Regions from separate parts of the Dactylosporangium sp. NPDC049742 genome, predicted to be linked through region 3. Evidence: riboswitches for the same ligand, from Rfam matches in the RefSeq annotation. Region 3 holds a riboswitch; each other region holds the start of a gene.
What was found. A riboswitch is a leader RNA that binds a small molecule or an ion and turns the genes downstream of it on or off. The one in region 3 is predicted to bind cyclic di-AMP.
Positions count from the first base shown of each region.

Region 1: another riboswitch for cyclic di-AMP. It lies ahead of AB0J72_RS09475 (hypothetical protein); the one in region 3 lies ahead of AB0J72_RS08500 (NlpC/P60 family protein).
Region 2: another riboswitch for cyclic di-AMP. It lies ahead of AB0J72_RS00725 (hypothetical protein); the one in region 3 lies ahead of AB0J72_RS08500 (NlpC/P60 family protein).

Region 1 covers NZ_JBFANF010000005.1:189,032-198,997, forward strand. Annotated here, with positions in the region: gene dnaG (DNA primase) at 1-637, opposite strand, end outside; gene AB0J72_RS09465 (ElyC/SanA/YdcF family protein) at 850-1,839, shown strand; gene AB0J72_RS09470 (polyprenyl synthetase family protein) at 1,994-3,193, shown strand; gene AB0J72_RS09475 (hypothetical protein) at 3,314-4,057, opposite strand; cyclic di-AMP (ydaO/yuaA leader) riboswitch at 4,209-4,351, opposite strand; gene AB0J72_RS09480 (diguanylate cyclase) at 4,398-5,912, opposite strand; gene AB0J72_RS09485 (hypothetical protein) at 6,134-6,790, shown strand; gene AB0J72_RS09490 (histidine kinase) at 6,754-7,863, opposite strand; gene AB0J72_RS09495 (response regulator transcription factor) at 7,860-8,525, opposite strand; gene AB0J72_RS09500 (FAD-dependent oxidoreductase) at 8,550-9,794, opposite strand; gene AB0J72_RS09505 (deoxyguanosinetriphosphate triphosphohydrolase) at 9,836-9,966, opposite strand, start outside.
Region 2 covers NZ_JBFANF010000001.1:150,627-160,592, reverse strand. Annotated here, with positions in the region: gene AB0J72_RS00735 (NAD(P)/FAD-dependent oxidoreductase) at 1-297, shown strand, start outside; gene AB0J72_RS00730 (glycoside hydrolase family 19 protein) at 362-1,480, opposite strand; cyclic di-AMP (ydaO/yuaA leader) riboswitch at 1,869-2,005, shown strand; gene AB0J72_RS00725 (hypothetical protein) at 2,015-3,031, shown strand; gene AB0J72_RS00720 (exopolyphosphatase) at 3,129-4,058, shown strand; gene AB0J72_RS00715 (hypothetical protein) at 4,055-4,447, opposite strand; gene AB0J72_RS00710 (MarR family transcriptional regulator) at 4,444-4,884, opposite strand; gene AB0J72_RS00705 (phosphatase domain-containing protein) at 4,925-5,968, opposite strand; gene AB0J72_RS00700 (hypothetical protein) at 6,114-6,395, shown strand; gene AB0J72_RS00695 (hypothetical protein) at 6,425-6,703, shown strand; gene AB0J72_RS00690 (hypothetical protein) at 6,785-7,519, shown strand; gene AB0J72_RS00685 (AAA family ATPase) at 7,509-8,639, opposite strand; gene AB0J72_RS00680 (RNA ligase family protein) at 8,636-9,397, opposite strand.
Region 3 covers NZ_JBFANF010000004.1:324,815-334,780, reverse strand. Annotated here, with positions in the region: gene AB0J72_RS08525 (hypothetical protein) at 1-567, opposite strand, end outside; gene AB0J72_RS08520 (dienelactone hydrolase family protein) at 691-1,263, shown strand; gene AB0J72_RS08515 (hypothetical protein) at 1,232-1,810, opposite strand; gene AB0J72_RS08510 (ADP-ribosylglycohydrolase family protein) at 1,832-2,713, opposite strand; gene AB0J72_RS08505 (VOC family protein) at 2,847-3,251, opposite strand; gene AB0J72_RS08500 (NlpC/P60 family protein) at 3,275-4,264, opposite strand; cyclic di-AMP (ydaO/yuaA leader) riboswitch at 4,272-4,451, opposite strand; gene AB0J72_RS08495 (MFS transporter) at 4,573-5,829, opposite strand; gene AB0J72_RS08490 (helix-turn-helix domain-containing protein) at 5,900-6,502, opposite strand; gene AB0J72_RS08485 (serine/threonine protein phosphatase) at 6,568-7,560, shown strand; gene AB0J72_RS08480 (SNF2-related protein) at 7,624-9,780, shown strand; gene AB0J72_RS08475 (Hsp70 family protein) at 9,770-9,966, opposite strand, start outside.

The DNA.
Region 1 (9,966 bases), on a different contig from region 3:
AGATGTCCTTGATCGGCCACAGCAGGCGGCGGCGGAACCGGTCGATGAGGCTGCCCGAGCGGGCCTCCTTCGACAGCCCGGCGGTGATCAGCTCCTGCGCGGAGAAGCCCTTCAGCCGCAGGTGCTTGCTCAGCGGGTCCCAGCCCTCGGGCGCGAAGCCGCAGCCATAGCGCTCCGCCTCCTCGCGGCCGAAGCCACGCTGCGCGAGGAACTCGCGGGCCAGCCGGGCGCCGGGCGAGCCGAGCTGCTCGGCATAGAAGCGGGCCGCCTCGGCGTGCGCGGCGATGAGCCGCTGCTTCTGGCCCGTCTGGCGGACCGGCGCGCTGCCCGCCTCCACATACTGCAGCTGCAGGCCGGCGCGGCCGGCGAGCCGCTCGACCGACTCGACGAACGTCAGGTGGTCGTGGTCCATCAGGAACTTGATGGCGTCACCACCGGCGCCGCAGCCGTGGCAGAAATACACGTTGCGCGCGGGCGAGACGTTGAACGAGGCGGTCTTCTCGTCGTGGAACGGGCAGAGCCCCTTCAGGTTGCCGCCCCCGGCCGACTTCAGCGTCACGTGCTCGGAGATCACATCCGCGATCGCGGTGCGCTCCCGTACCAAGGCGATGTCCTCGTCCTTGATCTTGCCGGCCACCCGACGCCACCTCCCCAACCCGAGGCCTACATCCTGCCTCGCGCCTACGACAATTTACGACCTCACCCCGGCAACACCACACCGGCCACGACCTCACCCGGGCAAAACCACACAGCCACGACCTCACCCGGGCAAAACCACACAGCCACGGCTTCACACGGCCAACACCACACGGGCACCATGGGCGCACATCACCGTGCGATGCTGCCGCCATGCCGAAACTGCGGGACGAGCGGGTCGCCTGGCTGGCCGTACAGGACCGGTTGCGGCGGCGCAGCCGGCGGCTGGGGCCGTGGGGCTGGCTGCTGACGATCGCCACGCTGGGCGCGTGGGCGGTGCTGCGGTCCCAGGGGCGTGGGGCGGCGCGGATGGCGGCGTATTCGCTCGCCGTCGACCACGTCACCGGCTACCTCGGCGAGGACGAGCGCGAGACACTGCGCACGCACGGCACGGTGCCGCCGTGGTTCCTGTTCGAGGTCGAGCGGGCCAGGTGGGCGGCGCGCGACAAGCAGTCGCTCCCCGCCGGCCGCGAGACCCGCCTGGAGCGGCGCCGCCGGATCCTGCTCAGGGTCGTGCTCACGGGGACCGTCGCGGCCGCCGTCATCGTGTTGTCGCCGACCGTGTGGGTACGAGCGGCCTCCGCCGGCCGGATCGGTCCCGCCTCGACGGCCCCGGAGGCGGGCGTCGCGATCGTGTTCGGGGCCCAGGTCGCGCCGGGCGGGCAGGAGCCGATGCCGTTCCTCAAGGGGCGGCTCGACGTCGCCGCCCAACTGCTCACGTCCGGCAAGGTGAAGGCGCTGCTCATCTCCGGTGACGCGCAGGGCGGATCCGGAGATGAGGTCCGGGTCATGCGCGACTACCTGGCGGGCAAGGGCGTCGATCCGGCCAGGATGGTCGTCGACCCGCACGGACTCGACACCTATGACACGTGCCGCCGTGCCCGCGACGTGTACGGCGTGACGAAGGCCGTTCTCGTCAGCCAGGAGCTGCACCTGCACCGTGCGGTGACGCTGTGCCGGCGGCTGGGCGTCGACGCGTACGGGGTGCCCGCCCTCTGCGAGGGATGCCAGCGGGTGACGATCTGGTACAACACGGCCAGGGACGTCGCGGCCGGGCCGAAGGCCGCCTGGGAGGCCCTCCGGCACCGACAGGCGGCAGTCGTGTCGCCACCGGATCCGTCCCTGCTGCAGGCGATGCGCTGACCCGCCCACCATCGTGGTTTTGGGCACGCCCGGCAGGCACCGGCGGCATACTTGACCCGTCCACGGCGCCGACATCAGATCGGCGCTTGTCCATGCCTGGCCCGATGGGTGGTGCGTTACCGGTGATGATCCCGCGTCCGGGGGTTTCCGGCTGATGGTCACCGTGCTGCGCACCGTCGACGACGTCCTCGCATGGGCGGAGCTGCTGGTCGGGCCGCCGCTGCGCACCGCCGTCGGGCGGCTCCCGGAGCCGTCGCGCGAGGTGGCCGAGCTGCAGCTGGGCGGGCTCGACGAGGATCCGCCCGCCGCCCGTACACGCGCCGCACTGACCCTCGTCTGCGCGGGCGCCGTCGGTGGTGACCCGCACGACGCGGTGTCGGGCGCCGTCGCGGTGGAGCTGGTGCACCACTGGTCGGGGCTGCAACGGGACCTGTTCGACGGCGACCTGACCCGCCTGCACCGGCCGACCGCCTGGAGCGTGGTGGGGCCGCACCCGGCGACGCTGGGCGGGCAGGCGATGCTGGCGCTCGCGTTCGACGTGGCGGCGACCGGCGACCCGACCAGACGCGTGCCGCGCCCGCTGCGCCAGGCCAGCCGCGCCACCCCCGACACCGCGCCGGCTGCGCCCGCCAGGGAGCCGGTGCGGCAGGACCGGGCGACCCGGGACAGGTTCACCGAGCAGCACGGCACCCCCGACCCGTGCACCGACGCGCGCCGGCAGTCCGGTGCGGCGTCCGTCGACCGGGCCGGCGTCCGCATCCTCGGCGACACCGTCCAGCAGCTCCTGCACGGCCAGCACACCGACCTCAACACGGCCCTGGACGCCGCCCTGCCCCGGCACCGCTCCGGCAACGACCTGCTCCGCGCGTGCATCACCGCGGTCGAGCAGCGCAGCGGCGCCCTCTTCGGCTGCGCGTGCGCCCTCGGCGCGCTCGCCGGCGGCGGCGACGCGGCGCGGGTGGAGCAGCTGCGGCTGTTCGGCGTGCGGCTCGGGCTGGCCGTCCGGTTCGCCGAGGACCTGCAGGGCATCTGGGGCGACCCGGCCGTGACGGGCCGCCCGGCGTTCGCCGACCTGCGCGGCCGCCGCCGCTCGCTGCCGGTCGCCGCCGCCCTCGCCGCGGGCGCCGACGAGCTGGCCGACCTGCTGCACCGCGAGGGCCGCCGCCTCAGCGAGGCCGACCTGGAGCGCGCCGCGAAGGTCGTCGAACGCTCCGGCGCCCGCTCCTGGTGCGCCCAGCAGGCCGACGACCTCCTCGCGCAGGCCCTGGTCGCCCTCGACCTGGCGATCCCCGAGCCGGCCGCGGTCGCCGAGCTCGTCGCCCTGGCCCGCTGGGCGACCCGCCACCCGGCCTGACCGGCACCCCCGCCGGCGATCCACAAAACCCGCGCCCAACCGGCGATCCACAAGGCGATCCACAGACCCGCTCCTGACCGGCGCTCCCCCGAAGGCGCGCCGGCCGGGTGCGGGTGCGCGTCAGGAGAGGGCGGCGACCACCTGCTCCGCGCGGGTGGCGTGCTTCTGGTACGCGCCGGGGAACGCCGACCGCTGCACCGCCTGGGCGGCGCCGGTCACGCTCATCCGCTGCCAGCCCTCGACCCGGTTGAGGGCGTTGTAGAAGAGCATCGCGGAGTGGGCCGGGTTCATCAGCTCGGCGACGGTCCCCCAGCCCTGGCTGGCCCGCTGCTGGAAGAGCCCGACCGAGTCGTGGTCGGTCGAGGTGCCGTCGTGCGGCAGCCCGAGGGACGCGGGCACGGCGGAGCTGGCGACGTTGTACAGGTCGCTCTCCTGCATCGCGGTCGCGACCGCCACGACCAGGGCCCGGTCGGGCATGCCCTGCGCCCGGCCCTGCTTGACGATGATCGCGGCGTTGTCCATCTGCCGCTGGTCGAGGCCGGCGACGGGCCTGACGACCGGCGGCACCGGCGGCGCGGGCGCGGCGGGCACCGCGACGGCCAGGGGCCCGGTCGCGGGCGCCGGCGCCGCGCCGGCGGAGGGCGCGGCCGACGGCCCCGAAGCGGACAGGGACGACGGCGACGGCCAGGACCAGGCCGCGGCCGCTGACTCGGCATACGCGGAGCCGGTGAACATCGACGCCGGCGAGTCCGCCGGCAGGGTGCCCAGCAGCGTGGCGGACAGGATGGCGACCGAGACGGTGCCGGCCTTGGCGCCGAGCACGGGCACCAGCCGGCGATGTCGCGGGTGGAACTGGCGTGGCAACACCTTCAATATGGGCTTCACTACTGATGTTTTCCTTCGTTGGCAGGCAGAAGACATGCGGCATCGGCACGCCGCCTGAGGACGGCATGCTGGAAGGGGGGAACCAGTGGTGAGGTGTTACGAGGGCGCGCGGGCGGCCGGCATCGACGCAGACTCCTTCCGGTGCCGCCTACCGGGTTAGCTGACGGGTTCGGGCGGGAAGTTTCGCCCTACCGCGGCCAGGCCGCGGATGCACCCCAGAGGACGCGCATGGGTCCCCGGCTCGCGAAGATCGCGACTCGACGGCGCCCGCCCGGCAGCACCGATGCGGTGCAGGTCGACCGGAGCGGACGCAACGACACTACTGGGCCGTCTCGGGCCGGGCCAACCGCAGCAACGGCATACCACCCTGAGCACCCGAACGCTCACCGAACGCCGTCACCCGCCTGGTCACCTCACCGGCGTGACGACCGCCCTTGACCAGGTACATCGCGCGGTCAGCGGCCCGCAGCGCGGCGCCCGCGTCCTCGACCGTGTCATCGATCACGGCCACACCGACGCTGACCCTGACCCGCATGATGTGCCCCTGGTGCGTGACGGGTGCGCAGACGGCGCGCTCGAGGCGGTCCACCAGCACGCCGAGGTCGCCGGCGGCGACGTTGCCCATGAGGACGACGAACTCGTCGCCGCCGAGGCGCGCGACGGTGTCGGTGGGCCGCACCAGCGACTGGAGGCGCTGCGCGACGGCGACGAGGACCGCGTCGCCGGCCTCGTGGCCGAGGGTGTCGTTGACGATCTTGAAGTCGTCGAGGTCGCAGAAGAACAGCGCGCTGATCACCTGCTCGGTGCGGGCCCGCCGGATCGCGGCCGCGAGAGGCTCGGCGACGGCCTCGCGGTTGGCCAGCCCGGTCAGCGGGTCGCGGGAGGCCCTGCGGACCAGGTCGGCCTCGGTGGCCTTGCGGCTGGTGATGTCCTGCACCTGCGTGATCGCGAACGCGGGCGACCCGGCGACCACCGACATCGTCGCGGAGATCCAGATCGTCTCGCCGTCGCCGCGGACGCAGCGCACCTCGTAGTCGCGGATCATGCCGGCACCGCCGGCGAACACCTCCCGGCTGCGCTCGAAGTCGTCAGGGTGGATGAAGTCGCCGAAGCGCATCGAGACGAGCACGTCCTCGTCCCGCCCGAGCAGCTCGCACAGCGCGGGGTTGACCCGGACGAGGCGGGTCAGGTCGGCACCCTCCAGGCCGATCATGCACATGCCGGTGCCGGCGCCGTTGAACGCGAGCCGGAACGCGGCCTCGCTCGCCTCCAGGTGCTGCCGCTCCCGGCGCAGCGCCTCGACCAGGTTGGCGTTGTTGATCGCGATGCCGGCCTGCGCGGCGAGCATCTCGAGCAGCTCGCGCTGGAACGCGCCGGGCCGCCTGCCGTCGGCGGGCAGGTCGACGCTGAGCACGCCGACGAGCGAGCCGTCGGGCGCGCACAGCGGCGCGAACAGGGCGTCGAGGGGGTGCCAGCGCTCCTCCTCCGGGATGCCGTCCGCGCCGTCGGGGGCGGCGGGGATCCAGGACTGGATGCCGTCGTTGTGCCGCTCGTGCGGCAGGAACCGCAGCTGGCCCCACTCGTCGGCGGCGGCGAGGTGCGCGTCGAACTCCGCCGCCGGGTACCGGACGCCGAGCAGCTCCGCCCGCGCCTCCTCGGACCCGGCGATCGCGACCGCCTCGTACACGCCCTCCGGATGCAGGTAGTTGACCACGGCGGCGCCGAACCCGACGTGCTCGACGACGGCGTCGGCGATCCGGTTCAGCGTCTCGACGACGGTGCTGCCGGTGTTGATGCGCCCCGTGATCCGGTAGACGGAACGGATGGCGGCCATCGCCATGTCCCGATCTCGATCCACGGCTCGCCTACCCCGATCCGGCCGACCCTGCAGCCCTCACATCGACGCAACGCCTCCGATCCTAAGCAATTGCGGGCGCGGTCCGCCGCCGCGCGGACCCGGGTCATCGCTGCGGCTGACGACGGGGCCGCGGCGGCCGGCTTACGGTTCCGACTCGACATGCCGTCGAGTCACCTGAAACCGTCTGAAAGGTCGCTATGCCGCACAAACTTCGCCGTCTCCTTGCCGGCGGCTGCCTGATCGTCGCCCCGCTGGTGTACGTGGCGGGCCTGCTCACCGACCCCGCGCTGCGCGCCGGCGACGCCGCCGACGGCGCGTACGGGCGCCACCCCGGTCAGGTCTCGGTGAGCGCCGCGCTGCTGCACTGGAGCTGGGTCCTGCTCGTGCCCGGCATCATCGGCATGATCCACCTGGTCCGCCGGCGCGCCGTGCTCTTCGGGCACATCGCCGGGCTCGTCGCGCTGCTGGGCGTCGTCAACTTCTCCGCGCTGATGCTCGGTGACTTCTTCTACGCCCGGCTCGAGGCGGACCTCGGCACCGCGGCGGGCGACCGCCTCGCCGACGCCGCCTTCGCCGCCGGCGGGGCACAGTGGGGGTTCCAGGTGCCGGGCTTCCTCGGTCTGCTCGGGGTGCTCCTGCTGGGGTTGGCGCTCGCGTACGACCGGCGCGTCCCCTGGTGGGCACCGCCGGCGATGCTGGCCGGGATGCTGACCGGCCCGATCTACCCGATCGGCATGATCGCCGGCAGTCTGCTCTACATCGCGGGCGCGGGCGTGATCGGCGTGCGGATGCTGCGGATGACCGACGCCGAGTGGGCTCAGGATCCGAGCGGGAACGTCGCGGCGACGGTGTAACCGCCGGCGCCGGGCCCGGCGCGGAGGGTGCCGCCGTGCAGGGCGACCCGCTCCCGCATCCCAGCGAGCCCGTGCCCCGCGCCGGCCACGGCCGGCGTGCCGTCGTCGCTGATCTCGACGGTCAGCGCGGACGGCGCGAAGCCGACGGTCACGTCCGCCGACGCGGCCCCGGCGTGCTTGAGCGTGTTCGTCAGCGCCTCCTGCACGACGCGGTACGCGGCCAGCCCGACCGCCGGCGGCACCGGTCGCGGCCTGCCTGTGGTCCCGATCCTGACGTCGAGGCCGGCGGCGCGCAGCGGCGCGGCGAGCCGGTCGAGCTGGTCGAGGCCGACCGGCGCCCGCCCGTCACGCAGGACGCCGAGCAGCATCCGCAGCTCCTCGACCGTGTCGCGGCCGGCCCGCTCGACGCTGTGCAGCAGGTCGCGTTCCCGTTCGCGGGCGGGGTCGGCGGCCAGCAGCATCCGGACCCCGCCGGCCTGCAGCGTCATCAGGCTGACGTGATGGGAGATGACGTCGTGCAGCTCCCGCGCGATGCGGGTGCGCTCCTCCTCGGCGGCCACCGCGGCCCGCTCCGCCATCCGGATCGCCCGGTCCGTCTGGCGCCGCAGCAGGACACCGCTGCCGTAGGCGACGCCCATGAAGATCGCGCCGATCAGCCCCTCCGCGACGTCCTGCCCCGGCAGCGTCTGCAGCAGGGCGTAGGCGGCGAGGACGGTGGCGGCGCCGGCGGCCCGGGCCCGCCGCCCTGTCGCCGCGCTGCCGACGGTGTGCACGAGGATGAGGTTGGAGTAGAACTGCCAGGCGGTCAGCGGGTAGTCGTCGTCCAGGACCGCGAACCGGAACAGGGCCGACAGCGCCGTCAGCGCGGCGAGGGTCGCGACCGGGAAGCGGCGGCGCGGCAGCAGGATCACGCCGGCGAGCAACGCCCCGGCGGCGACGAGCCCCGGCCGGTGCACCTGCCCTGGTCCGGCGCCGGCCCGCCCGAACGCCTCGACGACACCGGCACCGGCGACCGCGAGCGCCAGCACGACGTCGAGCCAGGACGGCCGCGGCAGCCTGGGAGCGAGGTTCATTCGCCTGGGCGGACGAGGCCCGCCTCGTAGCCGTACACCACGGCCTGGACCCGGTCGCGCAGCCCGAGCTTGGTGAAGATCCGGCCGACGTGGGTGCGGACCGTCGCCTCCCCCATCAGCAGCCGGGCGCCGATCTCGGCGTTGGACAGCCCGCGGACGAGCTGCTCGAGGACCTCCCGCTCCCGCCCGGTCAGCGTGTCCAGCGCGGGCGGCGCGACGGGCTCGGGACGGGCGGCGAACGACGCGATCACCCGGGTGGTCACTGCCGGGTCGATGAGCGCGTCGCCGGCCGCCGCGATCCTGACCGCGTCGACGAGCTGCTCCGGCGGTGACACCTTCAGCAGGAACCCGCTGACCCCGAGCCGCAGCGCCGCGTGCAGGTGCTCGTCGGTGTCGAACATGGTGAGCAGCACGACCTTCGGCGGCCGCGGCCCGGCGAGTACCTCCCGGGCCGCGGTCAACCCGTCCAGCCGCGGCATGGCGATGTCCATCACGAGCACGTCGGGCCGCAGCCGCTGGACGGCCGCGACCGCCTCCACACCGTCGGACGCCTCGCCGACGACGGTGATCGATCCGGCGGCCGCGGTCTCCACGACCAGCCGCAGGCCGGCCCGGATCATCGCCTGATCATCGGCGATGACCAGCCTGACCTGCTCAGACATACGTGCAGGATAGCCAGCGCGGGCTCAGCCGAGCAGCTCGCCCAGCGGCACCTTCGGATCCTCGAGGCGGACCAGGTCGACGGCGGTGCCGGCCCAGCCGGCGCGGACGAGGGCCTGGATGTCGTCGGTGACGTCCCAGACGTTGACGTTCATGCCGGCGAGGACGCGGCCGTCCTGGACCCAGAAGGCGATGAACCCGTCCGCGACCGAGGTGCCGCCGCGGAAGACGACCCGGTCGTAGCCGCCGGGGGCGACGAAGCCGGAGTACTCCATGCCGAGGTCGAACTGGTCGGAGTAGAAGTACGGCACCCGGTCGTAGGTGGCGTCGCCGAGCAGGGACTTCGCCGCGACCTTGCCGCCGTTGAGGGCGTTGGCCCAGTGCTCGACGCGGACGCGCCGGCGCAGGCCGGGGTGGTCGAGGTTGACGACGTCGCCGGCGGCGTAGATGTCGGGGTCGGAGGTGCGCAGGGCGGCGTCGACGAGGATGCCGTTGTCGACCTCGAGGCCGGCGTCGACGGCGAGCTCGGTGTTGGGCTGGATGCCGACCCCGACGACGGCGACGTCCGCGGGCAGCTCCGTGCCGTCGGCGAGCACGACCGACCGCAGCTTGCCGTCGGCGCCGCGGAACTCCGCCACGGAGGCGCCGAAGCGGAACTCGACGCCGTTGGCGCGGTGCAGGTCGGCGAAGACGGTGGCGACCTCGTCGCCGAGGACCCGCTGCAGGGGCAGGTCGGCGACCTCGACGACGGTGACGGCCGCGCCGTGCTTGCGGGCCGCGGCGGCGGTCTCCAGGCCGATCCAGCCGGCGCCGACCACCACCACCCGCTCGGCGCTGCCCAGGTGCGCCAGCAGCGCGTCGGACTCGTCGACGGTGCGCAGGTAGCGCACGCCGGTCAGGTCGGCGCCCGGCACGTCGAGGGTGCGGACCCGGGAGCCGGTGGTGAGCAGCAGCTTGTCGTAGTGCAGCTCGTCGACGCCGTCGAGGGTGACGGTGTGCGCGGACGGGTCGACGCGGGTGACCCGGGTGGCGAGGCGCAGGTCGACGCCGTTCTCGGCATACCACGACTCGGGGTGGACGAAGGCCTTCTCACGGGCGTCCTTGTCGCCCTGCAGGTACCCCTTGGACAGCGGGGGCCGCTCGTAGGGGCGCTCGGTCTCCTCGCCGATCAGCACGATCCGGCCGGTGAAACCCTCGGCGCGCAGCGTCTCCGCCGCCTTCGCCCCCGCGAGGCTCGCGCCCACGATCACAAATGTCCGCTCGTCAGCCATACGTCCCAGCCTTCCCTACCGGTCCGCGATCCGCCAAGGGTTCACACGCCCGCGGAACCCGCCGGATCCAGCAGCCGCTGGTGCCAGGCCGTGGCGGACAGGTCGGTGAGGCTGGCCACCTGGTCGATGACGACCCGCAGCCGGGCCGCGTCGTCGGGGGCCGCCCGCCACA
Region 2 (9,966 bases), on a different contig from region 3:
CTCGCCGGCGAGGCGACCGGTCAGCCGTTCAAGTACTTCGACAAGGGCAGCATGGCCACGATCTCGCGCTTCTCGGCGGTGGCGAGCGTCGGCAAGCTGCACTTCACCGGGATCGTCGGCTGGCTCATGTGGCTCGCCGTGCACCTGCTCTACCTGGTCGGCTTCAAGAACCGGGTCACCGCGGTGCTGCACTGGTTCGTCAGCTTCATCGGCCGCGGCCGCTCGGAGCGGGTCGCCACGTTCCAGCAGGTCTTCGCCCGCCGCGCGCTGCAGGAGTACCGCCAGCACCTGCCGTAACCGTCGGCCAGGACAAAGAGAAGGGCGCCCCACTCCCCGGGGCGCCCTCCTGGTTCTTCGGTGACTAGCAGCTGAGCGAGCCCGCTCCGACGCCCACGCCGAGGATGCCGACGAAGCGCTGGTACGCCGCGACCCGGCTCTGCACCTGCGCCGGGTTGCGCCCGCCGCACTCGAGGCTGCCGTTGATGCTGCGGATCGTCTCGCCGAACCCGGCCCCGTTGACCATCGCGTTGTGCGGCGTCATCGTGCCCGGGCCGGTCTGCGTGTTCCAGTACCAGAGCGCCGTCTTCATCGCCACGGCCGGGTCGGTCTGCACCAGGTTCGGGTTGCGCAGCAGGTCGATGCCGAGCGCGTCACCGGCGGCCTTGTAGTTGAAGTTCCAGCTGAGCTGGATCGGCCCGCGGCCGTAGTACGCGGCCTGCCCGGCGGGGCAGCCGTACGGCTGGCTCGTGTCGCAGTAGTGCGGGTAGTTCGCGGTGTTCTGCTCCACGATGTACACCAGGCCGCCGGTCTCGTGGTTCACGTTCGCGAGGAACGCCGCCGCCTCCTGCTTGCGCTGGGCGTCCGATCCCGTCTTCGCGAACGCCGGGTAGGCGTTCAGCGCCGCGACCAGGCCGTTGTACGTGTAGAAGGGGTTCCGGTTCGGGAACATCTGGTTGAACTGGGCCTCGCTGACGACGAACGCCCCGTTCGACGGCGGGTTCGTGGTCGGGTTCGGCGGCGGCGTCGTGCCGCCCCCTCCGCCGTTGCAGGTGTACGGGTCCCAGTACCAGGTGCTGATCGTCGGGCTGTACCCCGGGTTGTCGTGCTCGGCGATGTAGTACTTACCGTCGGTGAACTTCACGACGTCCCCGGTCACGTAGTTGCGACCCTGCACCCACGCCGGGAAGCTGCACCCGCCCGCGGACCCGGTCTGCGTCGGCGGCTGCGGCGTGCTCCCGCCGCACGACCCCTGGTCCTGCCACACGCCGGTGTTCCCGGGCGGCGCCTCGTTCTGCGTCCACCACTTGGCGAGGAAGTTGTGCCCGTTCCGCGACACCGTGGCACCCCCGGTGTACACGGCCGACGCCTGCCACGCCGGGGCACAGGTGGCCGCCGACGCCGGCAGCATGTTGAAGACGGCGACGACGCCACCGACGACGGCGGTCGCGGCGAGCCCCGCCCACAGGCGCACTCTGGACACCAGATCACTTCCGTTCAGATCGACGCTGAGCCCCCATCCGACCAGCCACCACCGCGGTACAGGAGCAATCACATCGATTTATGAAGAATCTTTACGGTTCCCCTAACCTCACCTTTCCGAGGTGACCCGGGGTGACACGGGGTGACCGCGGGGTGGCGTAGAACAATCGCCCAGGCGAGAACGTTGCCGGCAGGGTGAGGCCAGTTGAGTGATTTCCGTCACGCGAGATTCTTTCGCCAAGCTTAGGCGACCTGCTTGGACGGCGCGGTTTCGAGAGGTGCGTCACAGCGGCGGACAGGCAGTACGCTGCGCGGTCCGTTCGCCCTGGGTAGGCTGGCCGTCGGTCTCGTCCGACATGGCGCCGCCCCCCGCGGCGCCGGGCGTGACTGCCGCCCAATCGCCGGCTCGACACCGGCGAATCGGGGACCCAACCGCACAGTGGGGTGAATCCGCGGGCAACCGCGGTAGGGGTCGTTCCGTCCCGAACCCGTCAGCTAACCCGGTCGGCGGCCGACGGAAGGAACAACGAGCCAGATGTCATCACGACATCCCGGTCGGCGGATCATCGCCGTCCTGATGACGGCCGCCGTCCTCTTCGGGATGGCCGCCACTCCGGCCGCCGCCGAGCCGGGAGACGACACGGGCGACGAGGGATCCAACGCGTCCCTCGCCCAGGTCCTCGACGAGAGCACCCGCGCGTGGATCGAGGCCAAGGACAAGTACGACGCCTCGGTGAAGAACCAGGCGGACCTGACCGCCAAGCTCGCCCAGACCGAGGCCAACCTCGCCAGGGTCACCGAGCAGGTGTCGGCGATCGCCGTCGCCGCGTACCGGACGGGGCCGCTCACCACGTTCGTGGCGCTGATGGACTCCGGCAGCCCCACCGGCTTCGCGGAGCGGGCCGGCTCGATCGACGAGATCGCCCACCACAACGACAACCTGTTGCGCGAGCTCAACCAGCTGAAGCGGGACCAGGCGGCGCAGAAGACGGCGCTCGAGGGCGAGGTCAAGCTCCAGCAGGAGCAGGTCGCCGTCATGGCCGCGAAGAAGAAGGAAGCCGAGAAGGGCCTGGCCCAGGCGGGCGGGCCGAGCAACGGCTTCGTGTCGGCCAACCTGCCGCTCGCGCAGCCGTCGCCGCGCAACGCCAGCGGCGGCTGGTCCTCGGAGTCGTGCAAGCAGAACGACCCGACCACCAGCGGCTGCATCACGATGCGCACGCTGCACGCGATGCAGCAGGCGCAGGCGGCGGGCTTCAAGCGGTTCGTGTCCTGCTACCGGCCGAGTGGGCCGTACGAGCACCCGAAGGGCCGCGCGTGCGACTTCTCGGTGCAGGCCAAGTCGGGCTTCGGTGGCGTCGCCGCCGGTGAGGACAAGGTCTACGGGGCCAACCTGGCGACGTACTTCGTGAAGAACGCGGACCGGCTAGGCGTCATGTACGTCATCTGGTTCAAACAGGTGTGGACACCCGCGGTCGGCTGGCACCACTACAGCGGCGTGGGCGGAGACCCCTCCAGCGACCACACCAACCACGTGCACCTCTCGCTCCTGTAAGCACCGCCAAGACCTCACGTCTGCGTACGGCCGGCCGATAGGGCAACTGTCGACCGGCCGACGCAGGGTGAGGGGATCCGAAGTGAAGCACCGACTCGTGACGCGCAGCGACTTCGACGGCCTGGTGTGCGCCGTCCTGCTGCGTCACCTGGACCTCATCGGCGACATCACGTTCGTGCACCCGAAGGACGTCCAGGACGGCGCGGTCGAGATCGGACCCGGCGACATCCTGACGAACCTGCCCTACGCGCCCGGCGCCCACCTCGTCTTCGACCACCACCACTCGGAGACCCTGCGCAACACCGGTGACCGGAGCAACCACATCATCGACGCGGAGGCCCCGTCGGCGGCCCGCGTCATCTACGACCACTTCGGCGGTGCCGCGCGGTTCCCGAACGTGTCCGACGAGCTGATGGAAGCGGTCGACAAGGCGGACTCCGCCCAGTACGACATCACCGACATCCTGCAGCCGGTCGGCTGGACGCTGATGAACTTCCTCATGGACAGCCGCACCGGGCTGGGCCGGTTCCGGCAGTTCCGGATCTCCAACTACCAGCTGATGATGCAGCTCATCGACGCGTGCATCGACCACCAGGACGTCGAGGAGATCCTGGCGCTGCCGGACGTGGCGGAGCGCGCGGAGCTGTTCCGCGAGCAGCAGGAGCTCTTCGTCGACCAGCTGCGGCGGGTGAGTCACCTGGAGGGCGACGTCGTCGTCGTGGACCTCCGGGACGAGGAGGTGATCTTCGCCGGCAACCGGTTCATGGTGTACGCGCTGTTCCCCGAGGCGCGGGTCTCCATCCACGTGATCTGGGGCAAGCAGAAGCTCAACACCGTCTTCGCGGTGGGCAGGTCGATCCTCGACCGCACGTCACCGACCGACATCGGCTCGGTGATGCTGCAGTACGGCGGCGGCGGCCACCTCGCGGCCGGCACCTGCCAGGTCCCGCACGACGAGTCCGAGCAGGTCCTGGCCGACATCATCGCGAAGGTCGGCGCCCCGCGCGCCGCGGCCCTGAGCAACTAGACCAGGGCGTTGGCCCGCTCGGTGACCTGCAGCAGGACCCGGCCGGCGGTGTCGAGGTCCTCTGGCGATAAATCACCATAAATCTGCACGGTGAGCGCCTTGATGCCGGCGCTGATCTCCTCGTACCGCGAACGGCCCAGGTCGGTGAGGGCGACGTCGCCGGTCAGCAGGCCGGCCCCGAACGCCGCGTCGACGTGGGCGGCGGGGTCGGTCCGGAGGCCGGCCGACATCTGCGCGAGGAGCTCGGCGCGGGTCAGCGGGCCGGCGGCGGTGAGGTTGACGGCGACCCACTGCTCGAACGTGGTGCCGGAGCGGGCGAGCAGGCGGTCGAGGACGGCGCGGGTGGCGCGCTCGGCCTGGCCGAGGATGCGCCCGTTGAGGGTGGTCATGACGGACCTCTTTCCAGAAGAAGGGCTTGCAGGTCCGCGACGAACGCGGCCTGGCGATCGGCGGGCAGCGGCGCGAGCAGCTCCGCCATGAGCTCGCGGACGATGCCGACGGCCTCGGCGCTGACCGAGCGGCCGCGGTCGGTGAGCCGCAGCTGCACGGCGCGCGTGTCCGCGGGGTCGGGGAGCCGGTCGATCAGGCCGGCCGACTCCAGGGTCCGGGCGAGCTTCGAGACGTACAGCGCCTCGAGGCCGGTGTGGTCGGCGAGCCGCCGCTGGCTGGGCAGCTCGGCGCTGCGCGGGTCGTGCTGCAGGCCATACAGGGTGGCCAGCAGCGAATACTGCGCGTGCGTGAGCCCCAGCGGCGCCAGCGCCCGGTCCACGGCGACCTTCCACTTCATGGACAGCCGCCAGACCAGGAACCCGGGCGTAGGACTCATGCCAGAAACAGTACATGGCAATAGTAGCCATGGCTACTAACTACAGCAGCTCCGTGTCGCGCAGCAGGCGCCACAGGCCGGCGCCGTCGGGGGCGCGCAGCCAGCGCTGCGCGGCGTCCGCCGAGGAGGGCAGGCGGCGGGTGCTGCCGACCGGGGTCGGGAAGCCGCCGGCGAGGACGGCCTGGGTCGGCGAGAGGTGCCGGATCGCGACGGCCGCGACGCTGTCGGGGTGCTCGGCGACGAACTCCGCGTAGATCTCGGGGTCGTGCTGGCCGTCGTCGCCGACGAGCAGCCACCGGATGTCGGGGAACTCCGAGGCGAGCCGCGCCAGCGACGCCCGCTTGTGCGCCTGGCCGCTGCGGAAGAACCGGTCGGGCTGCGGGCCCCAGTCGGTCAGCAGGAGCGGGCCCGCCGGGTACAGGTGCCGGGACAGGAACCGGGTGAGCGTCGCCGCCACGTTCCAGGCGCCGGTGGAGAGGTAGAAGACCGGAGCGCCGGGGTTGGCGTTGACCAGCCGCTCGTACAGGACGGCCATCCCCGGCACGGAGGCCCGGGCGTGCTCGTCGAGGACGAACGTGTTCCACGCGGCGAGCAGCGGCCGGGGCAGCGTCGTGACCATGACGGTGTCGTCGACGTCGGACACGATGCCGAAGCGGACGGAGGGGTCGATGATCCTCACCGGCGCCTCGACCGGGGCGCTGTCCTCGCTCTCCAGCGTGACCGTCGCCCAGCCCGGGGCCAGGTCGGCCTCGATGACGGTGTCGATGAAGCCGCCACGGTCGCAGCGGACCTCGCAGGTACGGCCCCCGGCCGTGATCCGCACGGGCGCGTTGGCCACGGAGACGGCGGTGAACGAGCGCCAGCCGCGCAGCTTCTTGAGGCGCCTGCCGGGCTTCGGGTCCAGGCGGGCCAGCAGGACCCGGCCGAGGACGCGGACCCAGCCGGGGCCGCCGTAGCCGGTGTACGGGGTGACGGCGACCTTCCACCCGCGCAGCCGGAGCCGCCGCTCCAGCACGTCGTGGAAGGCGTCCTCGATGCGCGCGGCGCGGTGCAGGCGGACCGGACCTGATGGGGTCAACGACACTGGATCACCCTGTCACAGCACCCACCCCGCCGCACCAGCACACGTAGGGTGACAATTCTGCGACCGTGGCATAAATCCGGGAGCCTGAACCCCCTCTTCGCTTCTAGCGTTGGTGTTATCAGGAACACACCTTCAAGGGGTCGAGATGGCAACCACGACATTCGAGGCGGTACGAGCCGAGGCACTGTTCGTTTCCCACCTGCAGTGCTCCCAGTCGCCCAGGAGCGACGAGATCCGCACCGCGGTGGCGACCACGCTGCGGCGGGTCGGCATCCAGGGCTGCGCGGCCCAGGTCGCCGGCGAGTTCGGCGACCACCCGGACACCGCCGTGGCGCGGATGGCGTGGGCGCTGGCGATGGTCCGCTCGACGTACCCCGCCCGGCGCAACGCACCCCGGTCGATGCAGCTGCTGACGCGCAGCGCGTGAAAATCGAGCGACATGGGTAACGCGCGGGCATGCAGGAACTTCACGTCTCTCTGGACGACGCCCAGCTCAGCCCGGCGGCACAGAAGCTGCAGGAGCCTCTCGAAGCCCAGCTGAGCTCGGCGTTGCAGCGCGCCGCCGAGATCGTCGAGCAGGACTACCACGGCGAGCCCGCCGAGGAGGTCGCCGCCCGGTTGCTGGAGGTCGCGAGGTCGAGCCTCCACCCGGACATCGCCGACGCCTTCGCGCCTGACCGGGCCGAGCTGGAGCAGGCCGCCCGAGCCGTCATCACGGCCGCGCGAAACGCGTAGCTATTTCGCGAATTGCCCCGATTGTGCAACGCAGCAGCTCCACACTGAGGTCCAACCGCCGCCGGACCTTGGAGGACTGCCGTGGAGCAGCACAAACTCACGATCGACATGAACGAGGCCACGATCGATCAGCTGCGCGACCACCATTTCGCGCTCTTCGGCCTCCACGCGGTCGCCACCTCGGCGAGCGGCGTCCCCACGATCTGGCTCTCGGTCCACTACCTCGAACGCCGCCTCGAGCTGACGTGGCAGGAGACCTACTCCATGTTCACGGCGCGCCACCAGGGCATGGCGCCGAGCACGAAGATCGTGCCGACGCACAACTACCCGGCGCCGCTGGGCAGCGTCCTGACGGTCTCCGGCAACGACGGCGCAGGCATCGTGACGCCGGGCGGGCCGGCCGGCCACATGGAGATCGACAACACCGGGCGGATGGAGCTCGGCGCCGGCCTGTGCATCCATGACACGCACGGCATGTACCAGCCCGTCGGCATCTTCGACCTGATCGACGTGGACCTGTTCCAGCCGATCCCGAAGGTCGCGTTCTTCTTCTCGCCGATCCCGCACATGGCCGGCGAGGTCGCGACCCGGGCCCTCGGCCCCGGCATCCTGCTGGACTACTCGAAGTCCCGCGACCGCAGCTTCTCCGTCGGGTACGACCTGCACGACGGCTGGTCGGTGGAGAACCGCCCCTACGCCCAGCCGATCGCGGCCAACGAGCCGCTCAACCCGCTGCTGCTGGTGCGCTCCTCCGCCCTGCAGGCCCTCGCGATGCAGCGCCAGCGCATCACCGCGGCGTCCAACATCAGGCGTTGAGCACCCAGTCGACCCGGTGCGCCTCGGTGGGGTCGGGCAGCTCCCAGCGCCCCACCATCCGGTCGATCACGCCGTCCGGCACCGGACGCGGGCGGGCCCGGTTGCGTCGGCGCATCACGCCGGGCGGCGCCTCGACGCTGACGATCTCGACCCGGCCGCCGTAGTCGGCGACCAGCCCGATGCAGCGGGCGCGCAGCTGGCGGGTGAGGTTGGTGGCGTTCCAGACGAACGGCGTGCCCGCGCGCAGCAGCGCCTTGGCCTGGTCGGTCGCGGCGGCGATCACCGGGCCCTGGTCGCCGGTGGGCTGGACGCCGAGCCGCTCGCGCCAGTCGTCGAGGCTGACGACGGCCACGCCCGGACGGTTCGCCGCGATCCAGTGGTCCTTGCCGGAGCCGGGCAGCCCCGACATGACGGTGACGGTGACCCTGGTGTCGTCGTAGGCCGCGTAGTCCGCCTCCCGCAGCGGATTGCGGAAGTAGGTGAAGCGGGCGTGGTCCGACGGGAAGCTCCGGGGCTTGTCCAGGCAGTCGTCGTCGCCGGTGTACTGGAGGAAGAGCCCGACGTTGTCGAGCATCCCGGCCTGGTCGGCGCAGACGCGGCCGAGGATGTCGGCGGTGGCCAGCAGCCCCAGGTCGTCGTTGCGGGCCAGCAGGCTGACCCGGTGGACGATCCGGTCGAGCTCGCCGCGCGGCCGCTCCAGGGCCCAGAACGGCACCTGGTGGTGGCGGATCAGCGCGGCGACGTGCTCCCGCCAGGCGATCGGCACGCCCGCCTCCCACAGCACCCGCCGCGCTATGAGGTCGCCGCGCCGCGAGTGGCCGTGGGCGGTGATCCGCCCGTCCTCCTCGACCTGGGTGCAGAACGGCTTCGCCGCGTCGTGCAGCAGGACCGCGGCGAAGAGCCGGACCCGCTCGTCCCGCGGCCGCTCCCGCCACGCCGGCAGCGCGGCGAGGGCCTCGCACGCCAGCCGCGTGTGGGTGGCGACGTCACCCTCCGCGTGGTGCACGGCGTCCTGCGGTACACCGTCCAACCGCCGGACCCAGTCGAACTCGGCGCGGACCGCGTCCCACGGCACCGTCCACTCGGGACCGTCCGGGCACAGCCGCTCGAAGGCGTTCACGTGCCGACCCGGTTGGCGACGATCGGCCGGTCCTGCCAGTGGCTGCCGGAGTCGAGGATCGCGGTGTGGAAGCTGGGCCGCACCCACTTGTACCGGCCGAGCACCGCGTCGGCGGACTCCAGCTTCAGGTACAACCCCTCCATGTCCTCGGACATGTCGGTCTCCTTGACGACCTGGTCGGGGTCGGCGCCGCCGGCGACCGCGGCCTCGCGCAGCGCGTCGCGCCACCCCGGCGTCCGGCAGGTCGAGGGCCCGACGAGCGCGGTCAGCTCGGCGAGCTTGCCGAAGCGCCCGGTGCGCAGCACGGGCACGGAGCTGACGGGCAGCCCTTCGAGCAGCTCGCGCCGCCGCACGGTCGACAGGAACGTCTCCGTCTCCCGGTCGAACACGTCGAACTCGCAGAAGTGGTGCGGCAGCGCGTCGTAGAAGACGGTGTGCTTGGCGTAGAGCCACTCGCCGTACATGACGTACCGGTCGGTCAGGACCGGCTGCAGCAGGAACCGGACGGTGGCGGCCCACGCCTTCAACGGCCCGAACTGCTTCTCCCGCGGCCCTCCGGTGAGGTAGTGCCCGCGGGACTGCAGCAGCATCTCCCCACCGGCGTCGAAGCTGACCGCACAGTTCGCCCCGTCGAGCTTCTCCTCCACGACGAGCTCCTGCCCCACCAGCTCCGCGAACGGCACCTGGGCCAGGTCATGGTCGCCCGGCTGCAGGCGGGACCCCTGCAGGTGAGGCGTTCTCGGATACTTGCGCAGCACCTGACCGTTGTAGCGGACCGCCCCAAATCTCCAACACCAGTTTTTTGCGCTGTGCCCCGCGCACGGCTCCGCCGTGCTCCCCAGCGGGGGAGCTGCGCTCCACCCACACCCCCTCAAGACCCGTCGCCGGGCCTACCTGTCCGCCGCCGGCCCGTTCCCGGAGGGTGTACGACGGGTATACGGAGGGGGCGCTCAGCTCACAACGACACGCTGTTCTGGGGTCTCGGGGTTCAGGGCTGGCGTGTCAATCATTGAACGACGGGCGTGTCTCCTCTGCCTGAGCTTTCCGTCATCCGTTTGCGGCGGCGTCGTTCGCGCTCGGCGTCGTCAATATGTACTCGACTACATCAGCACCCCACCGATCGCGGTGGTGAAGGCGCGTGTCTGTCCGCGTCACGGTCGGGCAAGGGATTGATCTTCCAGGCCACACCGTGGGACGAAACCGTGGGGATTCCGTGTCGTCCACGAGCACATCATTCTTGGGAGGCGAGCGCACCGACCCCGTGATATCTCCACTGGGAAATACAGCAAAGTACACCGACCGACCGTACCGAGCCGAACCTCAGCGA
Region 3 (9,966 bases):
CAGCGCCGGCGGGTCGTCCTCGGTCAGGCGCATCCGGGTCGCGGCGGCGATGAGCAGCGACACGAGCCGGGCGGCGTCGGCGGTGGCCGGGACGCGGCCGTACTCCCAGCCGGACACGGTGAGGTCCAGCAGCTCCAGCGTGTGCACCAGGAGCAGGTTGGGGTCGGTCAGCACCATGGCCCGCTTGGCGTCGGCCTCGACGGCCGTCAGCGCCGCCGCCAGGTGCACGTACGGGAACAGCCCCGTCGGCAGCTCCGTCAGGCGGTACCGCAGGTGCGGCCCCATCTGCCGGTACAGCGCCCGGTAGTCGCGCCGGTCCACGCGGTGCCCGCGGACCTGCGCCTGCACGTCGGCGTACGTGTGCTCGGCCGTGTCGTGCACGATCCGGGTCGCCACCGACAGCCCGTCGTCGCCGGCGAACACCTGCGCCAGCGAGGCCGCCTGCTGCTGCCACCCGCCGGCCACGTGCGGCCCGTACCGCTGCCGGACGTCGGCCAGCAGCGCCTCCTGCCGTGCCGGGTCGACCAGGACAGCCCTGCCGGCCGCCTTGCGCCGGAACCACCGCATGCCCCGCTCCTCACCTCACGCCGATCGATCATGATGTCGGTACGACCAGTACACCATTCGACGCCGACGCATCCCTTGCCCGTCCACCCGTGGGCCGGGTGGCAACGCATATATGGTGGGGGTATGGCTGAGGTTGTCCTGTTCCACCACGCACAGGGACTGACGGCGGGCGTCGTCGCGTTCGCCGACGAGCTGCGCCGGGCCGGGCACACGGTGCACACCCCCGACCTGTTCGACGGGCGCACCTTCGACAGCATCGAGGCGGGCATGGCATACGCCACCGAGCTCGGCTTCCCCGGCGAGATCCTGGACCGCGGCGCCCGGGCGGTCGCGGACCTGCCGGCCGAGCTCGTCTACGCCGGCTTCTCCCTCGGCGTGCTGCCCGCCCAGCGGCTGGCGCAGACCCGCCCCGGCGCCCGCGGCGCGCTGCTGTGCTACTCGTGCGTGCCGGTCACCGAGTTCGGCGCCGCCTGGCCCGCCGACGTGCCGGTCCAGGTGCACGGGATGGACGCCGACCCGTTCTTCGTCGGCGAGGGGGACATCGACGCCGCTCGCGACCTGGTCGCCCAGGCGAAGGACGGCGAGCTGTTCCTGTACCCGGGCGACCAGCACTACTTCGCCGACAGCTCCCTGCCGACCTACGACCCCGAGGCGACCGCGCTGCTCATCCGGCGGACCCTCGACCTGCTGGGCTGACGGCCCGCAGCGCGTCGAGCAGCCAGGCGTAGGCCGGCACGGCCGCCGGTCCCGGGTCGGTGCCGTGCAGGACGGCGAGCAGCTGCCAGTAGCGCTCGACCCGGGGGTCGGCGACCAGCTCCAGCCACCGGACGAACGCGGCCCTCTCCTCGGCGGGCAGGTCGGCCGGGACGATCCGGTGCACGATCGCGCGCGCCTCGGGCGAGCCGGCGGCGACCCCGCGGTCGACGGCGCCGCCGGCGTGCTCGAGGACGAGCGGCCGGATGTTCAACCCGAACTCCAGCCGCGGGTCGCTCAGCACCATCGTGCGGACCTTGCGCCGGAACGCGGTGCCGGCGACCAGGTCGGCGAGCTCCTGCCATGCGACGGCCCGCGCGACGGACCGCGCGTCGGCCGGGTCGTCCGGGAGGTCGGTGGGCAGCTCCCGCATCCATCCGGCCACCACCATGCCGTCGGGGTCGGTCACACCGTCGAACACGGTCGCGACGAAGTCGTCGATGACGGCTTGCCGCTGCTGTACCGACAGCGGGTCTGGCGTGCTGGTCACGGTCACTCCTCGGTCGTGTCCCTACATGGGTGGGAGCGGTTCGCGGGCGTCGACCCACTCGGCGGGCACGCCGTCGAGGCCGGTGCGGGCGGCGACGATGCCGCCGGCGATGGCGCAGGTCGTGTCCATGTCGCCGCCGGCGCTGACGGTCGCCCACAACGCCTCGGCGAGGTCGTCCAGGTGCCGGGCGGCGCACCAGATCGCGTACGGCACGGTGTCGGGGGCGGAGATCAGCGTCCCGCAGCCGACCTCGCCGGCGATCCACCGCGGCTCCCGGTCGAACGGTCGCCGGCAGAGCCGGCGGAGCCGGGCGGCGACCTCGCTGTCGGGTGTGCGGTCGGCGACCCGCGGCAGCAGCTCGTCGGCGGGCACCCGCCGTGCCGCCAGGGCGGCCGCGACGGCCACGGCGACCGCGCCGGCGGCCGCCTCGGGGTGCGCGTGGGTGACCGCCGCGGACAGGGCCGCCTGCTCCACGACCAGGTCGAGGTCGTCGGCGAACCAGGCGCCGAGCGGGGCGACGCGCATCGCGGCGCCGTTGCCCCACGAGCCCTGGCCGTCGAACTGGGCGGCCGTGACCGTCTGCCAGGCCTCGCCGTCGCCGATGGCCTGGAGCACGCCGTGCATGGACGGGCCGTAGTTGCGGTACGGGTCGGCGGCGTACGCGTCGGCGAACCGGCGGGCCAGCTCGTCCTGCACGACCCGGCCGTGCTCGCGCAGCGTCCGGTACAGCGAGACGGCCATCGCGATGTCGTCGGTCCACGGCCACGGGCCCTGCGGCACCAGCCGCTCCTCGATCTGCCACCGCATCTGGTCGGCGGGCCGGAAGAACCAGGTCTCGCCGAACGCGTCGCCCAGCGCCGTCCCGTGCAACGAGCGGGTCGCGGCGTCGACGTCGGTGATCACCGTCCGATCGTGGCAGCCGGTCACCGCGCCTGTCGAACCGTTTCCGCGCACCACCCGCCGCGCTGTGCGACTGTGCGACCGTGCGGCCGTGCGGCCGTGCGGTTGGGTGGTGGGTGCACGGACAGGCCGGCGGTCAGGCGAAGTCGGCCGCGGTCATGCCCTCCGGATGGCCGGGCGGCCACTGTACGAGCTCGATGCGGTACCCGTCGGGATCGGTGAGCCAGGACGTGGCCATGCCCCCGCCGTGGTCGGTCGGCGGCTCGGCCGTGATGCCCCTGCCGGCCAGGTCGGCGACCGTGGTGCCGAGGTCGCCGACCTGGACGACGAGGTGGTTGACGGCGCCGGTGTCGGCGACCGGCCGGGCGGGGTCGTGCACCAGCTCGAGGCTGACGAACGGGTCGCCGGGCAGCTGCAGCATCGTCAGGCTGCCGAACCCGGTCTCCGGGACGTGGCCGACCTTGGCGTAGCCGACCGCGGTGTAGAACGCGAGCGAGCGCTCCAGATCCGTGACCCGCAGCCCGAGATGCAACATGCGCATGCCCGGCAGATTACCGTCCGTGACTACGCGACCCTGCCGTAGCCGTACAGCGTGTCGATGTCGACGGGAGCGACCTTGACGACCGTGCGGCTGTTCGGGGCGTGGATGATCTGGTTGTTGCCGATGTAGATGCCCACGTGCCCGAGGCCGTTGTAGAACACCAGGTCGCCGGGGGCGAGCTGGCTGCGGGAGATGTGGCGCACCTTCGACCACTGCTCCGCGGCGTTGTGCGGCAGCGTCACGCCGGCCGCCTTCCACGCCATCATGGTCAGGCCCGAGCAGTCGAACGTGTTCGGTCCGGCCGCGCCCCACACGTACTTCTTGCCGAGCTGAGCCCAGGCGTAGTTGACCGCCTTGCCCGCGTTGCCGGACACGGCCGGCGGCTTGGCCGGGGTCGTCGCCGGGGGCGGGGTGGTGGTCTTGACCTTCGCCGCCGCGGCGGCCGCCTCGGCCTTGGCCTGCAGCGCGTCGAGGCGGGCGATGTCACCCTCGATCTTCTTGCGGCGGGTCTCCAGCTCCGTCTTCTGCTGGCTCTGCGCGGCGAGGGTCTCGTCCAGGCGCCGCTGCTCGGCGTCGAGCGCGCCCTTCGCCGCCGTGTACGCGGCCAGGTCCCGCTGCTGGCTGTGCGAGATCTGCTGGAGGGTGCCGACGCGGGCGGCGAGCGTGTCGGTCGACGTCGCCCCCAGCATCAGCGACAGGGTGCCGAGGTTGCCCCCGGTCTTGTACGCGTTGACCGCGAGCGCCGAGGCGTCGTCCTGCGCCGTCGCCAGGGTCGCCTGCAGCGGCGCCATGTCGGCCCGGAGCTTCGTGATCGCCGCCTGGGTGGTCTCCAGGTCGCCGTTGACCTTGTTGTACAGCTCGACGACGTGCTCGACCTCTTGGTTGCCCTTGTCGATCTGGGCCTGGAGCTCCTGCGGCGTCGGGTCCGCCTGCGCGGCGCAGGCCGGGGCGATCATGGCCGCCACCGCCAGCGCGACGACCGAGGCGCGGAGCGTCGTACGTCCGTTGAACACGGCACAGTCCTTCTTCGCTGACCGCCTACCGGGTTAGCTGACGGATTCGGGCGAGAAGAAGGCGCGCCCTACCGCGCCCCGGTGTGGCGGGCGCGGATTCACCCCATGGGGAAGCCCCGGTTGGTTCCCCGGCTCGCCGGCCGCACGCATCGTGCCCGCGCGACCGACAACTCGGCGGTGGCTGCCCGGCCACCCCGGCGGGGCGGGCGATGTCCGGCAGGCCGGCCCAAACGTAACGCCGGACCACACTGCCAGCGCTCGATCTAAGCCACACTTAACGTAGACACAAGACTGACCTGCCCGGCGTCTCACCGGTGGCGGTCGGTGGAGCGGGCCATGACGGCCAGGCCGAAGACGGCCAGCAGGGCGAGGGCGGCCGGGATGAGGAACACCCGCGGGAGCCCGATGGCGGCGGCGCCGGTGCCACCGGCCGCACCGCCGAGGGCGGAGGCGAGCGCGGTGGAGCTCATGAAGATCGCGGACGCGGTGGCGACGGCGGTCGGCAGGAGCCGCTGGGCGACGATGATGCCGAGCGTGGCGAAGACGCCCCACACGCCGCCCATGAGGACCTGCCCGGCGAACAGCCCGGCGGCGTTGCCGGTGACGGCGAAGCAGACGTTGGCGGCGACCCCGAACCCGGCGCCGAGGACCATCAGCTCCATCATGCCGGTCCGGCGGGCCACGACCACGGCGACGGGCATCAGCACGATCTCGACCAGCGGCTGGATGCCGATGACCGCGCCGCTGAGGCCGGCCGGGAAGTGCAGCTGGTCGTTCATGTACAGCGGCAGGTACGCGTACTTGACCGGCTCGCCGGCGTACACGAGAACGTAGAGGCCGGTGAACGCCAGCAGCGGCAGCATCGCCCGCAGGCCGGGGCCGCGATGGCCGGCCCCCGGTGCGTCGCCGGCCCCGTCCGGTGCCGGCGGTGCTGTCCGGAGCGCGCCGAGCGGCACGATCTGGGCGAGCGTGCAGACTGCCGTGGCGACCAGCATGGTGCGCAGCGACGTCTGCGCCGCCAGGAACGACCCGGCCACCGGGCCGATGACCCAGCCGCCGGTCAGGGCCATCCGCACGACGGCGACCACCCCGTCGTTGTTCGGGCCGGGGTGCGCCTTGAGCTCGTCGTGGACGGCGGCGAAGAGCTGCGACGTCGCGGCGCCGCCGAACCCGCCGACGACGGCGCTGATGACGTAGGGCATCCACAGTTCGGTGGAGTACGCGATGCCGATCCAGCCCACGAACCCGGCGGCGGCGCAGATGCGGAACAGCCCGAGTCGGCGTCCGGTGCGGTCGGACCGCCGGCCGACCAGGAACCCGGCCACGGGCGCGGCCAGGTTCGTCAGGTAGAACAGCCCGGCCGCGGTGAGGGAGGCGTGCAGGTCGTTGACCAGGAACGTCGCGATCTGCGGGGCGGCGGCGGAGAAGCCGAGCGCGGACAGGAACACCGCGAGCGTGGCGCCCCGGTAGAGCGGTGAGGCGAGGGTCAGCCGCAGCGCCGACGCGTGCGCCGTGGGCTTGTCGAGCGCCGGATCCGCCGGCTCGACCTGCTCGGGAAGGACCATCGGCTGCGCCTCCGCATCGCGCTGCGGGGGGCAGCGGCTCGCCGAATTCTTCCAATGGAAGAATCTGTGGTCAAGTGCCCGGCGGCGATGGCAGCAGCCGCTCGAGCAGGGCCAGCGCGCGCCGTACGTCCACCGCCTCGGGATCGAGCAGCCACTGCAGCTGCAGCCCGTCGGACGCCGCGATGACCAGCGCCGCCGCGTCGTCGGGATCGATGTCCGCGGCGATCGCGCCGGCGCGCTGGCCGGCGCGGACCCGCTCGGCGAGGTGCGAGCGCAGCAGCCGGAAACGGTCCCGCACGAACTCGTGGGTGAGCGGGTGCTGCCCCGCCTGCAGGGCGTCCGTGGTCAGCGTGGCGTACAGCTCGACCAGGCCCGGGATCGTGCGGTTGCGCTCCGCGCTGCGCTCCATCAGCCGGACCGCCGACACCCCGTCCTGCGGCGCGCCGCCGTGCTCGACCTGCTCGTGCGCCCGGTACACCTCGACCAGCAGCTCGTCGCGCGACGAGAAGTAGTACCGCAGCGCCGCGTGCGACACCCCGATCGCCGCACCGATCGCGCGCAACGACGCGTCCACGCCCCGCTCCGCGAACAGCGCGATGGCCTGGGACAGGATCTCCGCCCGCCGCACCGCGGCCTTGCGGTAGGAGCGTCCCGCTGTGCCGTCGTTGCCCATGCGCGCATCGTACGGAGCACCGGCGCCGCCCCCTGCCGGCGCCGCGCACGGGCTAGGCTTCCGCCATGTCCCGGCTGAGCAGGTTCGGCGCGGTCTCGACGGAGCTGGCCCTGCTCAGCGACGCCAGGCTCGCCGAGCTCGTCGACAACGCCGAGGCGCTCGGCGTCGGCGTCGGTGGCGCCTCGGCCCTGCTGGACGTCGCCGGCACGCCGGTCTTCGTGAAGCGGCTCGCGCTGACCGACCTGGAGCGCCTCCCGCGGCACGTGCGCTCGACGGCGAACCTGTTCGACCTGCCGACGTCCTGCCACTACAGCGTCGTCGCGCACGGCGGCGGCGGCTTCGGCGCGTGGCGGGAGCTGGCGGCGAACACCATGACGACGAGCTGGGTGCTGGCCGGCCGGACCGAGGCGTTCCCGCTGCTCTACCACTGGCGCGTGCTGCCGGGCGCGCCGCCGCCCGCCGAGGAGCACCAGGACATCGACCGGGCCGTCGCGTACTGGGACGGCTCGGCGGCGGTGCGGCGGCGTCTTGAAGCGCTCGCGGCGGCGTCGGCGAGCGTGGTGCTGTTCCTCGAGTACGTCCCGCAGCGCCTGGACGCGTGGCTGCGCGAGCATCCGGACGCCGTCGGCACGGTGCAGCGCCGCCTGGCCGCCGCCGTCGCCTTCATGAACGCCAACGGGCTGCTGCACTTCGACGCGCACTTCGGCAACATCCTGACCGACGGCGACCGGCTCTACCTGACGGACCTCGGGCTGGCCACGTCACCCCGGTTCGAGCTGACCGCGCAGGAGCGGGCGTTCCTCGTGCACCACCGGGAACACGACGCGAAGTACGCCGTGCGGGAGCTGCTGAACTGGATCGTCGCCAACGTCGCCGGGATCACCGGGCCCGCCGAGCGCCACGCCTACCTGCGCCGGTGCGCGGCGGGAGCGGCACCCGACGGGCTCCCCGCACCGCACGCGGAGATCGTCGCGCGGCACGCACCGGTCGCCGCGGCCATGAATGACTTCTTCTGGCAGGTGTACGGGGTGACCCGCACCCCGCCGTTCCCGGAGTGACCCGCCGAGCGGTGGCGGCGCTGTATCGGTACCTTCAAGCACATGTATGCCGGCGCAGCGAGCATGAGGCCGCGGGAGGCGCGTGCCCTGCTGGCGCGGGCCGGCCAGATGCAGGACGACGCCGAGACGGTCACCGGGACCGTGGCGGCGGCGCGGCAGGAGGTCGTCGCGGCGTACGAGGTGGCGCGCGAGCCGCAGGTGTGGGACGCGCTCGGCAAGATGTCGATCGAGACGGTCAAGGACACCGTGGACGGCCGGGCGCGGCTCGACGAGCTGCCGGCGCACGGGATCTGCTCGGTGGCGGACGTGCTGCGGGCCGGGCCCGAGCGGCTCACGAAGGTGCCGGGGATCGGGGCGGAGACGGCCCGCAAGACCATGACCGCCGCGGAGCAGCTCAAGCGGGCGGCGACGGACTCGCTGCAGTTCAGGATCGAGTTCGACCCGAAGAACGCGGACATGACGCGGCTGGTGCGGGCCCTCGCGGTGTGGCGCGGGGTGTGGCAGGCGGCCGGGGCGCAGGAGACCGACGCGCAGCGGTGCCAGGAGCGGCTGGCGGCGCAGCGGCCGATGGCCGGGCCGGCCGGGGCGGGCCCGTGGCGCCGGATGTTCATGCGGGCCGCGCACAGGACCGCCGCGGCCGAGGCGGCGCACGCCGTACAGGCGACGCTGCACGAAGCGGAGCAGGCCGGCCTTCCTGAGGCGGCGCGGGAGGTGCGCAAGGTCCGCACGCCCGGCGACCGGTGGGTGTGGCGGGACTTCGAGCGCCACTCGGCGGACTACTACGGCCTGCTCAGCCAGGTTGTCGGGCTCGGCGGCGACGTCGCGGCCAGCGAAGGGTTCCTGCCCGCCGACATCGTCGAACGCGTCGGCGCGCAGCAGCTGGACACGTCCCGGCTCAGCGACGGCCTGCGGCTGCGCGGCTACCAGTCGTTCGGTGCGCGGTTCGCGCTGGTGCAGCGGCGGGTCGTGCTCGGCGACGAGATGGGGCTGGGCAAGACGGTGCAGGCGATCGCCGCGATGGCGCACCTGGCCGCCCGGGGAGCGACCCACTTCCTGGTCGTCTGTCCGGCGAGTGTACTGATCAACTGGTCCCGCGAGATCGCCCGCCACTCGACCGTCCCCGTCGTCACGTTGCACGGCAACGGGCGGGCGCGGGCGGCGGCCCGGTGGCGGGCCCAGGGCGGCGTCGGGGTCGTCACGTTCGGGTCGCTGGGCGCGGTCTCGCTGCCGCCGCCCCGCCCGGCGCTGCTGGTCGTCGACGAGGCGCACTACGTGAAGAACCCCGACGCGAAGCGCTCGCAGGCGGTGAACCGGGTCGCGGCGGAGTCCGACCGGGTGCTGTTCCTCACCGGCACCCCGATGGAGAACCGCATCGACGAGTTCCGGGCGCTGATCGAGCACCTGCGGCCGGAGATCGCCGCGGACATGGGGCCGGAGCACGCGGCGATCAGCGTCGAGGCGTTCCGCCGGGCGGCGGCCCCGGTGTACCTGCGGCGCAACCAGCCAGACGTGCTCACCGAGCTGCCGGAGCTCGTGCAGGTCGACGAGTGGGAGGAGTTCGGCGCCGAGGACGCCGCCGCCTACCGCGTCGCCGTCCAGGAGGGCAACTTCATGGCGATGCGGCGGGCCGCGTTCGTGACCCGCCGCCCGCGGGACTCGGCGAAGCTGACCCGGCTGCTGGAGCTGACCCAGGAGGCCCTGGCGGCCAAGCGGCACGTGGTGGTCTTCTCGTACTTCCGGGACGTCCTGGCCGTGGTGCACGCGGCGCTCGGCGCCGACGCCCGCGGGCCGATCACGGGGTCGACGCCGGTGGCCGACCGGCAGCGCATCGTGGACGAGTTCACCGCCTCCCGCAAGCCCGCCGTGCTGGTCTGCCAGATCGAGGCGGCCGGCGTCGGCGTGAACATCCAGGCCGCCTCCGTCGTGATCCTGTGCGAGCCGCAGGTGAAGCCCTCGATCGAGGCCCAGGCGATCGCCCGCGCCCACCGCATGGGCCAGGTCCGCACCGTCCAGGTCCACCGCCTGCTCATCGCGGACTCCGTCGACGAGCGCATGATCGAGATCCTCGGCTCGAAGGCCCAGCTCTTCGACGCGTACGTGCGGCACAGCACCATCGCGCAGGCCTCGCCCGGCGCCGTGGACATCTCCGAGGTCCAGCTGGCCCGGATGATCGTCGCCGAGGAGCAGCAACGCCTCGCCGGCGCCCTGGTCAACCGGTGACGTCCGGCTGTTCGGCCAGGCCGCGGAGCCGGCGCTTGATGCGGTGGGACAGCGTGGCGTTGCGCTGGGCGACGTGCGCGAGGCGGTCGCGGGCCTTCGCCGCCAGCAGGCTGTCATCACCGAGCAGCCGGGGGAGCGCCGCCGCGGCGTCCCGGTAGATCTGCTCGGCCTCGTCGGTGTCGCCGC